Regions from separate parts of the Cedecea davisae genome, predicted to be linked through region 1. Evidence: predicted binding sites of a transcription regulator. Region 1 holds the regulator's gene; the other holds the start of a gene.
The links. The regulator Fur, encoded in region 1, represses iron uptake genes when iron is present. The targets are predictions, from matches to a motif close to ATAATAATGAGAACNACTATCAA.
Positions count from the first base shown of each region.

Region 2: the regulator Fur is predicted to act here: its motif matches at 1,144-1,166, upstream of sodA (superoxide dismutase [Mn]).

Region 1 is NZ_CP172054.1:3,540,434-3,548,325, forward strand. Features, by position in the region: gene pgm (phosphoglucomutase (alpha-D-glucose-1,6-bisphosphate-dependent)) at 1-86, opposite strand, end outside; gene seqA (replication initiation negative regulator SeqA) at 114-659, opposite strand; gene ybfF (esterase) at 834-1,610, shown strand; gene ybfE (LexA regulated protein) at 1,743-2,021, shown strand; gene fldA (flavodoxin FldA) at 2,201-2,731, shown strand; gene fur (ferric iron uptake transcriptional regulator) at 3,011-3,463, shown strand; gene chiQ (ChiQ/YbfN family lipoprotein) at 3,567-3,893, opposite strand; gene chiP (chitoporin) at 3,939-5,345, opposite strand; gene glnS (glutamine--tRNA ligase) at 5,809-7,476, opposite strand; gene nagE (N-acetylglucosamine-specific PTS transporter subunit IIBC) at 7,654-7,892, opposite strand, start outside.
Region 2 is NZ_CP172054.1:4,815,067-4,822,958, reverse strand. Features, by position in the region: gene ACG1VR_RS23055 (MFS transporter) at 1-1,083, shown strand, start outside; gene sodA (superoxide dismutase [Mn]) at 1,246-1,866, shown strand; gene yiiM (6-hydroxyaminopurine reductase) at 1,940-2,617, shown strand; gene ACG1VR_RS23040 (lytic polysaccharide monooxygenase) at 2,667-3,281, opposite strand; gene phoU (phosphate signaling complex protein PhoU) at 3,758-4,483, opposite strand; gene pstB (phosphate ABC transporter ATP-binding protein PstB) at 4,497-5,270, opposite strand; gene pstA (phosphate ABC transporter permease PstA) at 5,318-6,208, opposite strand; gene pstC (phosphate ABC transporter permease PstC) at 6,205-7,167, opposite strand; gene pstS (phosphate ABC transporter substrate-binding protein PstS) at 7,232-7,892, opposite strand, start outside.

The DNA of each region.
Region 1 (7,892 bases):
AGCACGTAATACTGCGCCGTAAGCTGGGCTACGTTAATCAAATCGCTCTGTTGTGCAGGTTGACCCGCACGGTCGTGGTTAGCCATTGGCTTTTCCTTACTGACGCCAGGTTTTTAAATAGTGCCGCAAACCTTTTCAATCAGCTCCGCGGGGAACTGCATTGACTGCATGATGTGTTCAACCATGCTGCGTTTACGATCCGTATTCGTGTTGGTTATCACCCAGTACGGGGTGCCCGGAACATGTTTCGGCTTGGTTTGATTGCCGCTTGCCAGCAGCGTTTGCTCGTTACCGGCAAAGTAAACCCGGGTGCGGCCATGCAGCGATTCAGTAGCTTCGCCGAAGGTTTTTGCATCCAGTTGATAAAGCGTGGAGAGCACCATCATAAAGCGGTTAACGGCCTTATTCTGGGCGGCGTATTCGTCGGAGAGCAGCAGCTCACGCACCGCGCGAACGCGATTGCGGGCGGTATTAGCCGGTTTCTCCTCGACAACGGGCGCCGGGCGCTCCGCGGTGGCAGGTGTAGGGGTAGCTGCTGGAGTTTGTCCGGCGCTAAATTTGAGCATACGCCGTAAAATGTCGGACGCGCTTTCGCCAATATGCTTGGTTTGGCTGGCAATGTAGCGATAAAGCTCGTCATCAACTTCGATTGTTTTCATCTTAATCCAGTACGATATCTTTTCTGAATACAAGTCGTTGGGATTATAGGGGCAAATCCCAACAGCGAACAGGAGGGGCGGCTTAAAGTCAGAGTAAACTGAATATTTGCCGCACGCCCGCAGGAATGCCAACATAATACCCTAACCAAACGCCCCAAAATAAAGAACTTTGCCATGAAATTAAATGCTCGCCTGCAAACTGCGCAACAATCGAATAGCAATTCCCCTATCGTGCTGATCCACGGCCTGTTCGGCAGCCTCGACAACCTTGGCATACTGGCGCGGGATTTGGGCAAGGATCACACCCTTTTGCAGATAGATCTGCGCAACCACGGACTTTCACCGCGCAACGATGACATGAGCTATGCCGCAATGGCGCAGGACGTCATCGACACGCTCGACGCTTACAACATAGAAAAAGCAACTTTCATCGGCCACTCGATGGGCGGCAAAGTGGTGATGGCCTTAAGCGCGATTGCCCCCCAGCGCATTGATAAGCTGGTGATGATCGACATCGCACCTGTCAATTACCACGTTCGTCGTCACGACGAGATTTTCGCCGGGATCCGCGCGGTAACCGAAGCAGGCGTGAAAACGCGCCAGCAGGCCGCTCAAATAATGCGTGAGCACATTGCCGAAGAGGGCGTTATTCAGTTCCTGCTGAAATCCTTTGCCGACGGCGAGTGGAAATTCAACGTTCCGGTGCTCTGGCAACAATATGAGCATATTGTCGGCTGGCAGCCGATACCTGCCTGGCAGAAACCGGCGCTGTTTATTCGCGGCGGCGACTCGCCTTATGTTGACGAAAGTCATCGGGAAGAGCTGTTAAGGCAGTTCCCTCTGGCCCGCGCCCATGTGATTGCCGGAGCCGGACACTGGGTCCACGCCGAGAAACCGGATGCGGTTTTGCGCGCAATTCACCGATTTATCGACGCTGATGCGAAAAACTGATTAAAAACAGAACGACCGGGACGCAGAAGTCGCTAACGCGTTGGCGCGAATGGCGCGCTGATGTATGATGGCGCGCTTAATTGCACCGGCACCCTGCCCCTGCAGCCAGAATTCCCTGTCAGTATCCTAATCATGGCAAAAGAACAAACGGACCGTACTACATTAGATCTGTTCGCGGACGAGCGTCGCCCCGGGCGGCCTAAAACCAATCCGCTCTCGCGCGATGAGCAGCTGCGTATCAATAAACGCAACCAGCTAAAGCGCGATAAAGTGCGTGGTTTGAAGCGGGTAGAGCTAAAACTGAACAACGATGCGGTCGACGCCCTCAACCAGCTTGCCGACGCGCGTAATATTAGCCGTAGTGAGCTTATCGAAGAGATGTTGCTCGAGCAGCTCAAAAAGCTGGCTTAAGCGCTTTATACGCGCTTCGAGAAATCTGAAATCATAAAACGGTGAGCGAAACCATGTTGCAGACTGTGCACCAGGGCGTGATAGCTGTTTCCGCTGGCGATTCTGTTCTGCTATGATTGCCCTATACGTGGGCATTTAACGGCCAGCATACTATTTAGTTTCAAGAGGTTATTTTACTCATGGCAATCGTAGGCATTTTTTTCGGCAGCGACACCGGTAACACCGAAAATATCGCGAAAATGATTCAAAAACAGCTCGGTAAAGAAGTTGCTGAGGTGCGTGACATTGCTAAAAGCAGCAAAGAAGATCTCGAAGGTTTCGACATTCTGTTGCTCGGCATTCCAACCTGGTACTACGGCGAAGCCCAGTGCGATTGGGATGATTTCTTCCCAACCCTCGAAGAAGTCGATTTCAACGGCAAGCTGGTTGCGCTGTTCGGCTGCGGCGACCAGGAAGATTATGCAGAATACTTCTGCGACGCGCTCGGCACCATCCGCGACATCATTGAACCGCGCGGCGCGGCGATTGTTGGCCACTGGCCAACCGCAGGCTACCACTTCGAAGCCTCCAAAGGCCTCGCGGATGACGACCACTTTGTTGGCCTGGCGATTGACGAAGACCGCCAGCCAGAACTGACCGCAGAACGCGTTGAAAAGTGGGTTAAGCAGGTTTCTGAAGAGCTGAATCTGGCCGATATCATTAACGCCTGATTTCAATGGCGCAAATGATGAATTTGCGCCATCTTGATAGATTGCAGCAATGAAAATAATTGCTACAAGTTTGTAACTTTCTCGTACATCCCTGTACAATGTCTTCCTGATAGCTTGGCTGATAATTACTGTAAATGGCGACGCCGCCACGATTTTTCAGCCTTATTTTGCACCATACTTGCGGTTCCCATTTAGAAGCAGCAGTTCTATAATGAGACGCATTACTCTTAACGCTCACTGCAGTTTGAGCGAATCGTTAAGCAACAGGACAATTTCCGCATGACTGACAACAATACCGCATTAAAGAAGGCCGGCTTGAAAGTCACGCTTCCGCGATTAAAAATCCTTGAAGTGCTGCAAGAGCCGGTAAATCATCACGTCAGCGCGGAAGACTTATATAAACGACTGATCGATATGGGCGAAGAGATTGGCCTGGCGACGGTCTACCGCGTGCTGAACCAGTTTGACGATGCCGGGATCGTGACCCGTCATAATTTTGAAGGCGGCAAGTCCGTTTTTGAACTGACCCAGCAGCATCACCACGATCACCTTATCTGCCTCGACTGCGGTAAAGTGATTGAATTCAGCGATGACTCCATCGAGCTGCGCCAGCGTGAAATTGCCGCTCGTCACGGTATTCGCCTGACCAACCATAGCCTGTATCTGTACGGGCACTGCGCTGAAGGCGACTGCCGCGAAGACGAAAACGCTCACGCGCCTAAAGAGAAGTAAAGCGCTTTAGCGAACGCCGCCCTACTCTGACGGCGGCGCTCAAAAAAACAAAAACCGGTGAATCGCTTCACCGGTTTTTTTATCGACTAAAGAAAGTAAAGCCTTAGCCGTTGTTGGCGCGAATTTCCTGCCAAATTTTGTCGCAGCGTACTTTTGCCGCTTCGTCATTGCCGCTTTTTCTGGCCTGGATACATTTCTGGTAGTCCAGCACGTTAACCGTTTCCTTCTCGGCAAAGGCCTGGTGCTGTTTTTCCTGGCGCAGCACGTTCAGCACGCTCTGGCAGGCTTCAATTTTATCCGGGTTACCTTCCGCAGTATTGATACAGGCGCTATAGGCCTGCTTCAGGCGTGAGTCTTCCTTCGGAGCCGCAGGCTGAACGCAGGCGGACAGGCTAAAGGCTACGGCGGTAACCAGCAGAATCTTTTTCATATTCTATCCTTATCAAAATCGGGCGCTTTCGCGCCCGGTTTCACATCAGAAGATGGTGAATGGTGCGATAACGATGAATTTCACGTCACGCTCATCCTGGAACATGTTGCCGTAACCACCGCCCCAGCTTGGGATGTCTGAGTGGTTGTCGTACTGGGTAAAGTGCAGTTTGAACAGCGTACCTTTAGCACGACCTTCCTGCACGGTGTACATCGCGTCCAGACTGTAAGAAGACTCTTTGATTTTGTTGGCCGCAAGATCCTGACGGTTACCGGCAGCATCAAGCGCCCAGGTAGATGGTTTCGCATCCCATGCATAGACATAGGAGCCACCCACTGCCCAACCCGGCAGGTTCCAGTTGCTCAGGTCGTACATTGCGCCGAAGAATACCGCTTTTTCGCCGTTGGCGTTGAAGTCAGAGCGGTTATCCCACCACACGTCGAGACGGCCGTTGGAGGAAGCGTAGGTTGGGGTCATACGCTGCAGGAAGTACCCCTGCTGGCCTTCTGCCTTAACCATGGTTCCTTCGAGACGCAGGTCAACCTGGCCTACTTTATAGCCGAAGGTCAGTGCCTGCAGCCATGCGGTGCCGTCGTAAATATCGTTGATGGTATTATTGCTGGCTTTATCGCGGGTGCCGTAGAACTGGTAGCTGGTGCTCAGAGGGCTGCCTGCAACATCAAATTTGTAGCTGGCTTTAGCAAAATACTGGTCAACGAAGCCCTGGGCCTGGCCGAATGCCCCTTCCAGAATCAAGTCATTTTTGAAGTCATACTTCGCGCCGATGGAGTGCAGATAGTCGACTTTGGTCTTTTTGTCGTTCTGATAGAACTTATCCGTTTCCAGGTGCCATGGAGCCTTGTACTCGTTGGTCCACATGTAGGAGAAGCTCAGCGCGCCCGCATCGCCATAGTCAAAGGCAGCACCGGCTTCAGCACCCTGATAGGTACCCGGCATAAAGCTCCAGTGCGGAGCCAGCAGGGTCTGGCCGGTTGGCTGGATGTAACCCGCACGCGCCCAAACCGGGCCATATTTAAATTTAGCCGCGGCCTTATAGAGACTGATCCCGCTCTTATCGCCGGAATAATCTTCGCTGTAGCCTTTATTTTTGGAAGAGAAAGCGATTTCGTTCGGGTGGCCGCTGGCGCTATCTTCAGCCATTTCAATCGCGGTGAATGCCGCAATATCGAGACCAAACATATCGGCCGCATAGCCGGACTGGAAGTCGAGGTTGGCGTTCCAGGTGGAGTGTGACAGGTTGGTTTTGTATTTGCCGTCAGCTACATCTTTACGGTCACGCTCACGTTGCCAGTAATAGACGCCCCCGGTCAGCGTTGAGTCATCAACAAAACCAGCCGCGCTAACCTGCGGAGCAACAACAAAGCCTGAAAGAGCGGTAACGCTTGCAATAGCAAGAGCAAGCGCACTACGTTTGCCACTAAACGTACGCATAATTAAATTCCTCTTTGACGTAAAAATCATCGCCTGACGTGAAAAGCGTCATGGACGAAAAAAGTAAAATTGCCTGACGGCTAAAAAGCGGTTTTTACATTACTCACCCGCATTACTGCTGCTCATAGACTATTTTTCGCGACGCGAATTATCAATGACTTTGTATGAGAGATTTCCTGGAGTATGACAGAGAGCACATAATCTATGTGCATTTGTAACAATTTCACACCACGGATTCTTCATCCTTCATTTCATTGATTAGCCATATAAAAAACTTTTGAGAGCGCTTTCATTATATGAGTCAGAAGATTACGGGATAAACAGGAATAAAAAAGAGGGTATTTTCAGGCTCTGTAAATGAGAATTAATTCGCAACGCGAATGTGTATGAATGGTTAAAGGAGTGTTTTCAGAAAGAAAAAACGCCGCATAAAGCGGCGTTTCGGTGAAGCGATAAACGGCGGTTACTCGCCGACTTTCGCCCAGGTATCGCGCAGACCAACGGTGCGGTTAAACACCAGTTTTTCCGCCGTGGTGTAGCGGCTATCGAGGCAGAAGTAGCCTTCGCGCTCAAACTGGTAGGCCTTGCCTTTTTCCGCAGTTTGCAGGCTTGGCTCAACGAAGCCCTGCTTGATAACCAGCGACTCAGAGTTGATGGTCGCCAGGAAATCTTCCGCCGCGCCCGGGTTAGCCACGCTGAACAGGCGATCGTACAGACGGATTTCCACCGGCAGCGCGTGCGCGGCGCTAACCCAGTGAATAACACCCTTAACTTTACGCCCGTCTGAAGGATCTTTGCTCAGAGTTTCCTGATCGTAGGTGCAGTACAGTTCGGTGATATTGCCTTCCGCATCTTTTTCTACGCGTTCTGCTTTAATCACGTACGCATTGCGCAGGCGAACTTCTTTACCCAGCACCAGGCGCTTGTACTGCTTGTTCGCTTCTTCGCGGAAGTCAGCGCGGTCAATGTAAACCTCGCCGCTGAACGGCACCTGACGGCTGCCCATTTCAGGTTTATTCGGATGATTCGGCATGGTCACCGTCTCTTCCTGGCCCTGAGGGTAGTTAGTGATGATAACTTTAACCGGATCGAGAACCGCCATCGCACGCGGTGCGTTCTCGTTCAGGTCATCACGAATGCAGGACTCCAGGGCGGCCATTTCTACGGTGTTATCCTGCTTGGTCACGCCAATGCGTTTGCAGAACTCACGGATAGAAGCGGCGGTATAGCCGCGGCGACGCAGGCCGGAAATCGTCGGCATACGCGGGTCATCCCAGCCTTCAACAATCTTCTCGGTCACCAGCAGGTTCAGCTTACGCTTCGACATGATGGCGTATTCGAGGTTCAGGCGAGAGAACTCATACTGGCGCGGGTGAGCAGGAATGGTGATGTTATCCAGCACCCAGTCATACAGGCGACGGTTATCCTGGAATTCCAGCGTACACAGCGAATGAGTAATGCCTTCCAGCGCATCGGAAATGCAGTGGGTAAAGTCGTACATCGGGTAGATGCACCACTTGCTGCCGGTCTGGTGGTGATCGGCAAATTTAATGCGGTACAGAACCGGATCGCGCATCACGATAAACGGCGAAGCCATATCGATTTTTGCACGCAGGCACGCAGTACCCTCGGCGAACTCGCCGTTACGCATTTTCTCAAACAGCGCGAGGTTTTCCTCAACGCTGCGGTCGCGGAACGGGCTGTTTTTACCCGGCGCGGTCAGGCTGCCGCGGTATTCGCGAATTTGCTCAGGGCTTAGCTCATCGACATAGGCCAGTCCTTTATTAATTAGCTCAACGGCATAATTAAACAGCTGGTCGAAATAGTCTGAGGAGTAACGGACGTTACCGGACCAGTGGAAGCCCAGCCATTCAACGTCGTGCTTAATAGACTCAACGTATTCGATGTCTTCTTTTACCGGGTTAGTGTCATCGAAACGCAGGTTGCACTGCCCCTGGTAGTCCTGGGCAATGCCAAAGTTCAGGCAAATAGACTTGGCATGGCCAATATGCAGATAGCCGTTTGGCTCAGGCGGAAAACGGGTGCAAATACTGGTGTGCTTACCGTTCGCCAGGTCTTCATCAATAATCTGACGAATAAAGTTAGTTGGGCGGGCTTCAGCCTCACTCATCGCGGGTTCCTCAAAGCGTGTACCTTAGTTAACGGTGCATGATCTAATAAGCGGCCTCGGGAAACAACCTTTAGTTGCATTAATTAGGGTTATCAATCAGCGGCAAATCGCAGGCAATAAAAAAGCGGCTGACGATTTCCGTCAGCCGCTCAGGCACAATAGCTTACTCAGGAGCGATTATTTGCCTTTAATCTCATACAGCGGCGTTTGGCCGGCAACAACCTGACCTTTAGCCTGGATAACCAGACCGCTGAAGTCGTCGATGTTGCTGCAAACTACCGGGCTAATCATGGAGCGGGCGTTAGCGTTCAGGAAATCAAGATCCATTTCCAGAATCGGCTGGCCTGCAACCACTTCAGCGCCCTCTTCCACCAGGCGAGTAAAGCCCTTTCCACCCAGAGCAACGGTATCGATGC
Region 2 (7,892 bases), 1.3 Mb from region 1:
GGGATCCTGCCCGATATTGCCGCTGCCCTGAATATTGAGCTGACGCGAGCGGGCAATCTTGTGGGACTCTATGCCCTGGCGCTGGCGCTGGGTTCTCCGGCACTGGTGCTACTGTTGTCCGGGCTACCGCGCAAGCCGGTGCTGATGTCGCTTATCCTGCTGTTTTTGGTCGGCAGCCTTATCTCCGCCCTGTCCAGCAGCTATGCCCTTTTTCTCACCGGTAGAGTGCTTACCGCCGTTGCCCACGGCAGCTTTTTCGCCATCGGGGCAACCATTGCATCCCGCCTTGCACCGGCCGGGCAGGCAGGTAAAGCGATTGCCGTGATGTTTGCCGGGCTGACGCTGGCGATGGTGATTGGCGTACCGCTGGGCAGCCTTGCAGGCCACACTCTGGGCTGGCGTTTTCCACTTTTCGCCGTCTCGGCTCTCGCCGTGCTGTCGCTGGTAGCCATTGCCTTATGGCTGCCGGAGATGCCAATGGCAAAAGCGGCAAAGATGGCGAAACAGCTGTCAGCGCTAAAGAGCCCGGCGGTGCTCACCATGATGCTGGTGACCATCTTTGGATTTGGCGCCAGTTTCGCGGCATTTACGTTCATCATCCCGCTGCTGACAACCGTAACAGGATTTTCATCAGCCGCGGCCAGTACGCTGCTGGTGGTGTTCGGGGCGGCAACGCTTGCCGGGAATCTGGCGGGAGGGAAAATGACCTCCGCGCTGGGATGGACTTCCTCATTGAGAATACTGTTTGTGTTGCTGGCGATTATTCTGGCCGCCATGACGCTGACGCTTAACCTCAAAATACCGGTGGTAGTGCTGCTCTTTTTATGGGGAATGATCGCTTTCGCCGTCTCACCCGCCGTTCAGCACGGCATGCTGACGACCGCCACCCGGCACACGCCCGGCGCGATCGACTTTGCCTCGGGCCTGAATATCTCTGCTTTTAATCTGGGGATATTCTTCGGGGAGAACGTCGGCGGATTGCTGGTGAAAATGGAACTGATGCGCTTTACGCCTTTGGCTGGCGTCGCGATGGTACTGGCGGCGCTTTTACCTCTGGCCTGGGTTACGACTCGCAATCGATAGCTAATCGCTCATATTCTCGCCATCATGACAAAAAGTTATAACCTTATTAAAATTACGGCATTGATAAGCATTTTCAATATCATTTAATTAACTATAATGGACCAACTGATTACGCGGCGTTAACAGCATCACAGCCGCTCTACGTTAATGGAGACGATGAATATGAGCTATACACTGCCATCCCTGCCTTACGCTTACGACGCGCTGGAACCGCATTTCGACAAAGAAACGATGGAAATCCATCACAGCAAACACCACCAGGCTTATGTTAACAACGCGAACGCCGCGCTGGAGTCCCTGCCTGAGTTTGCCAACCTGTCTGCTGAAGAGCTGATTACTAAACTGGATCAGCTGCCTGCTGATAAGAAAACCGTACTGCGTAACAACGCCGGCGGCCACGCTAACCACAGCTTCTTCTGGAAAGGCCTGAAAAAAGGTACCGAGCTGAAGGGCGACCTGAAAGCCGCTATCGAGCGCGATTTCGGCAGCGTTGACGCGTTCAAAGCCGAGTTCGAGAAAGCAGCAGCAACCCGTTTCGGCTCCGGCTGGGCGTGGCTGGTTCTGAAAGGCGACAAACTGGCTGTAGTGTCTACCGCTAACCAGGATAGCCCGCTGATGGGTGAAGCTATCTCCGGCGCTTCCGGCTTCCCAATTGTGGGCCTGGACGTTTGGGAGCACGCTTACTACCTGAAATTCCAGAACCGCCGCCCGGACTACGCTAAAGAGTTCTGGAACGTGGTTAACTGGGACGAAGCAGCAGCACGTTTCGCCGCTAAAAAATAAGGTTGCATTGTCGCCTTAGAGAAGCGAGCCTGATGGCTCGCTTTTTTTATGCCTATAACGCAGGGAACCGCTCATGCATCGCAATCCATTACAGGTTTACGTCGGCAAAATTCGTGACTATGACGGCAGCAGGCCAAGCGCCATCGCCAAAGTTCAGGTGGATGGAGAACTCCGGTTAACCGAACTCGGTATCGAAGGCGATGAGCAGGCGGAAAAGGTTATCCACGGCGGGCCGGACAGGGCGTTGTGCCACTATCCGCGCGAACATTATCAGTACTGGGCGCAGCTGTTCCCGGAAAAAGCAGAGCTGTTTAACGCCCCCGCTTTTGGCGAGAACCTTTCCACAGAAGGGATGACCGAGAAAAACGTCTATATGGGCGATATCTACCGCTGGGGCGAAGCGTTGATTCAGGTCACTCAGCCACGCTCGCCGTGTTTTAAGCTCAACTATCACTTTGGCGTCAGCGATATGTCATCAAGGATGCAGGAAGCGGGCTATTGCGGCTGGCTTTATCGCGTGATTCTGGCGGGGAGCGTTTCCGCTGACGCGCCGCTGGAGCTGGCATCGCGCCTGAGCGATGTTACCGTGGCCGAAGCGATTGCCATAGCCTGGCATATGCCGTTTGATGATTCGCAATATCATCGCCTGTTGTCAGCCGCGGGGCTTTCGACCAGTTGGACAAGGACGATGCAGAAAAGGCGTATTTCAGGAAAGATTGAGGATAATTCGCGGCGTTTGTTCGGCAAATAATAACGTTGTGATAACCATGCCCTGAAAGCATGGTTATCATCCGTCAAAGCTATTTGATATCAGTATCAATTACCTGATAGAACGCATTACCGGTATCGGCAATATCCCAGACGCCGAGAATAACATGGTAGCCCTTATAATCTGACGGAATGGTACAATCCTTGATGGTAATACTATTCGCAGGAACCTCACCTTTACCGTCCTGATCGCAAATTGGCTTATCAAGGTCAAACTGTGCACGGGTCAATTTCTTGCTTGGATCCCAGTCTTTTTTAGTAATAAAGAAACGCCATCTTTCGGTTTTATGAGCTGCGGTCAAAGTCCAGGTAAAACTTTGCTTACCTGTATTCAATTCCACCTTGTGCCAACGAGTAGGGCTTTGCTCATCAAGTTGCGCATAATTATCATGCCCGGCACTGGCGATGTGACCATCAGCAGGGCCGTTTGCAGGGAACCCTTTAGGTCCTTCCAGCGACTGCGGTTCATACTGAATAGCCCCGCAGTTTTTATTAAGATTACCGGCTTGTGAAGTACAAAGAAAAGCGCGTGAAGGCGGATTACTGACGTAGCCATGGAAAGGTTTTGCCTGCTCGGCATAACTTAGTGAAGATGCCGCCATTAAGGCCAAACCGGCACAAGTAGTTAATACTGTCGTTTTACGCATGAACAGAACCCTCTATTTATTGTGAAAGAGTTAAATAAATACTTTATATATTCAAGGCTGGCTTTCATTCTGCTAATAAAATAAAAGCATGATATTGAACACACGATATAACCTTCGCGCGTGAAATACATAATAACAACCACCCTCAAACCATGGATTTTATTGCAACGACAATTAGTCTAGACCACAAATAAAAACATGAAAAAAATATATCTTTCTGCAACGTCAGGCAGAATAACGTGTAAAAACACAACGAGAAATAATGGGAAAACAATACCCACCCACAAAGAATAAAATATAGTTATCTAACAATATAATAAGAAAATATATTATTCACTGACGATGGTTATTAAGCCATTTCAGGAAACCGGGAGGGAATTTGCAGAAAACGCTCATTTTAAGGGAGAGGCGGATAACTCATGAATTTGATGAAACGATCATCATCCCTCTCCCTGAGGAGAGGGAAACAGAGAAGCTTATTCTTTTGGATCTTTACCTGCCAGCAGCTTGTCCAGCTCGTCGCCGCCAACGTGACGGAAGTCCTGGCCCTTCACGAAGTAGAAAATATACTCACAAATGTTCTGGCAGCGGTCGCCGATGCGCTCGATTGAACGGGCGCAGAACAGCGCGGTCAGCACGCTTGGAATAGTGCGGGAATCTTCCATCATGTAAGTCATTAGCTGACGCACGATGCCTTCGTACTCCTGATCCACTTTCTTATCTTCACGGTAAATACGCACCGCTTCGTCCAGATCCATACGAGCAAATGCATCCAGCACATCGTGCAGCATCTGTACGGTGTGGCGGCCCAGAGACTCCAGGCTCACCAGCAGAGGCTGGTGTTGCTGGGAGAATTTCTCCAGCGCGGTGCGGCAGATTTTATCCGCTACGTCACCAATACGTTCCAGCTCGGCGATGGTCTTGATGATGGCCATCACCAGGCGCAGGTCGCTGGCGGTTGGCTGGCGTTTAGCGATGATGCGCACGCAGGCTTCATCGATAGCCACTTCCATCATGTTGACCTTCTGGTCACCGGCAATAACGCGCTTGGCCAGCTCGCTGTCCTGGTTGTGCATAGCGGTGATAGCGTCGGAAAGCTGCTGCTCCACCAGCCCGCCCATGGTCATGACCTGAGTGCGGATGTACTCCAGCTCGGCGTTGAACTGGCCGGAAATATGTTTATTTAAATTGAGGTTGTCCATCGCGCTCTCCAAATCAACCGTAGCGGCCAGTAATATAATCTTCGGTTTGTTTCTTCGCTGGCGTAGTAAACAGCGTATCGGTTTCGCTAAATTCAATCAGCTCGCCGAGGTACATAAACGCCGTGTGGTCAGAACAACGCGCCGCCTGCTGCATGTTGTGGGTCACGATCACCACGGTATAGTCTTCTTTCAGCTCGGTAATCAGCTCTTCAATGCGCCCGGTAGAGATTGGGTCAAGAGCGGAGCACGGCTCATCCAGGAGTAACACTTCCGGGCGAATAGCGATACCGCGGGCGATGCACAGACGCTGCTGCTGGCCACCGGAGAGACTGTAGCCGCTCTGGTGCAGTTTATCTTTAGTTTCGTTCCACAATGCGGCTTTAGTCAAAGCCCACTGCACGCGCTCGTCCATATCGCTACGGGAAAGCTTTTCAAACAGGCGAACGCCGAAGGCGATGTTGTCGTAAATCGACATCGGGAACGGCGTCGGCTTCTGGAAGACCATGCCCACTTTGGCACGCAGCAGCGCGATATCCTGGCTCTGGGTGAGGATGTTTTCCCCATCCAGCAGGATTTCACCTTCTGCACGCTGCTCCGGGTAGAGCGAGTACATTTTGTTAAAGGTGCGCAGCAGGGTGGACTTACCACAGCCTGACGGCCCGATGAAGGCGGTAACCTGGTTCTTCGCGATATCCAGATTGATGTTCTTCAGGGCGTGGAACTTACCGTAGTAGAAGTTCAGGTCACGAACCTGGATTTTGCCTGGGGCTAAATCAACCTTACTCATCTGTTTCTTAATCTCCGTCCGGCGCCGCGATGGCCGCGCCGTAAAATTTAACCGTGTTTACTCTTTGAGAAAATCACGCGCGCCAGAATGTTCAGCAGCAGCACGCAGAGGGTAATAATTAGCACCCCTGCCCAGGCCAGCTGTTGCCATTCGGCAAACGGGCTCATAGCAAATTTGAAAATGGTCACCGGCAGGTTGGCGATTGGCTGCATCATGTCCGTACTCCAGAACTGGTTGGAGAGGGAGGTGAACAGCAGCGGCGCGGTTTCACCGGCGATACGGGCAATCGCCAGCAGCACCCCGGTGATAATCCCGGACACCGACGCTTTCAGCGTAATGGCGGAGATCATTTTCCACTTCGGCGTACCCAGAGCGTAAGCCGCTTCACGCAGGCTGTCCGGCACCAGTTTCAGCATGTTCTCAGTGGTACGAATCACGATTGGCACCTGCAGCAGCGCCAGCGCAATAACGCCCGCCCAGCCGGAGAAGTGCTCCATCTTCGCCACCACGATGGTGTAAACAAACAGGCCTACAACAATCGACGGCGCGGACAGAAGGATGTCGTTAATAAAGCGAATCACTTCGGCCAGAGCAGACTTGCGGCCATATTCCGCCAGGTAAATCCCGGCCATGATGCCAAGCGGAGTCCCGATAACGGTCGCCCACAGGATAAGCAGGCCGCTGCCCGCGAGGGCGTTCGCCAGGCCACCGCCTGCGGTATTTGGCGGAGGCGTCATTTCGGTGAACAGCGCCAGCGACATACCGTCGATGCCGCGCGTCACCGTTGAAAACAGGATCCATACCAGCCAGAACAGACCGAATACCATGGTCGCCATTGAAAGCGTCAGGGCAATACGGTTTTTTACGCGGCGGCGCGCCTGCATCTTACGGCGCGATTCAGCCAGCGCCGCGTTGCTTTGCATTTCCATCGTGGTCATGAGCGAGCCCCTTCATTTTTCGCCAGGCGCATAATCATGAACTTAGAGATAGCCAGCACGATAAAGGTAATCACGAACAGAATTAAGCCCAGTTCCATCAGCGCGGCGGTATGCAGCCCGGATTCCGCTTCGGCAAATTCGTTTGCCAGCGCGGAAGTGATGCTGTTCCCCGGCATATACAGCGATGCGCTGTCGAGCTGGTAGGTGTTGCCGATGATAAAGGTCACCGCCATGGTTTCACCCAGCGCGCGGCCAAGGCCAAGCATCACGCCGCCGATCACGCCATTTTTGGTGAACGGCAGAACGATTCGCCAGATAACTTCCCATGTGGTGCAGCCGATGCCGTAGGCCGACTCTTTCATCATCACCGGGGTTTGTTCGAATACATCGCGCATGACGGAGGCGATGTAGGGAATGATCATAATCGCGAGGATCACGCCAGCAGCGAGGATACCAATGCCGAAGGCCGGGCCAGAGAACAGCGCGCCAACAATAGGCACGGCGGACAGCACGTCGCCTACCGGCTGCTGGAAGTAAGTCGCGAACAGCGGAGCAAAGATAAACAGGCCCCACATGCCGTACACGATACTTGGAATAGCCGCCAGCAGTTCAATAGCAATACCCAGCGGGCGCTTCAGCCAGCCGGGCGCAAGTTCAGTCAGGAACAGGGCAATACCAAAGCTCACCGGCACCGCAATCAGCAGCGCGATGAACGAGGTCACCAGGGTTCCGTAAATCGGCACCAGCGCACCGAAGACTTCGTTAGGCGCATCCCACTCTTTGGTCCAGAGGAAGGAGAAACCAAACTTCTCGATGCTCGGCAGGGAGGAGATAAACAGCGAGATGATAATCCCACCCAGCAGAAATAGCACAATCACCGCAGCCAGTTTTACCAGCGCACTGAAAATTACATCGCCTTGTTTGCCAGGGGCTTTAAACGTCGGCTTAGTCACAGCCATAGCGTACTCTTTGTAGTTGCTGAATAAACCGGGGTAACATACCCGTTACCCCGGATTTTTGCACTTAGTACAGCGCCTTACCGGAGCTGTCTTTTACATTCGTTTTCCATGCAGCGCGAACCTGCTCAACCACGGAGGCTGGCAGCGTTGCATAGTCCAGCGCGTTAGCTTCTTTAGCGCCAGATTTGTATGCCCAGTCAAAGAACTTCAGCACTTCTGCGCCCTGCTCAGGGTTTTTCTGCTCTTTGTGGACCAGGATAAAGGTGGTGGAGGTGATTGGCCATGCTTCATCACCCTTCTGGTTGGTCAAGTCCTGTGCGAAGGATTTGCTCCAGTCAGCGCCTTTAGCCGCGTTAGCAAAGTTGGCTTCAGTCGGGCTAACCGGCTTGCCGTCAGCGGACAGCAGCTTGGTGTAAGTCAGGTTGTTCTGCTTAGCGTAAGCGTATTCAACGTAGCCGATGGAGCCTGGCAGACGCTGTACGAATGCAGCGATACCGTCGTTGCCTTTACCGCCCAGACCGGTTGGCCAGTTTACGGTAGAGCCTGCGCCGATTTTGGTTTTCCACTCTTCGTTCACTTTAGCCAGGTAGCTGGTGAACACGAAGGAAGTACCGGAGCCGTCAGCACGACGTACAACCGCGATGTTCTGATCCGGCAGTTTGTGGCCAGGGTTCAGTTTGGCAATCGCCGGGTCGTTCCATTTTTTGATGGTGCCCAGGTAGATA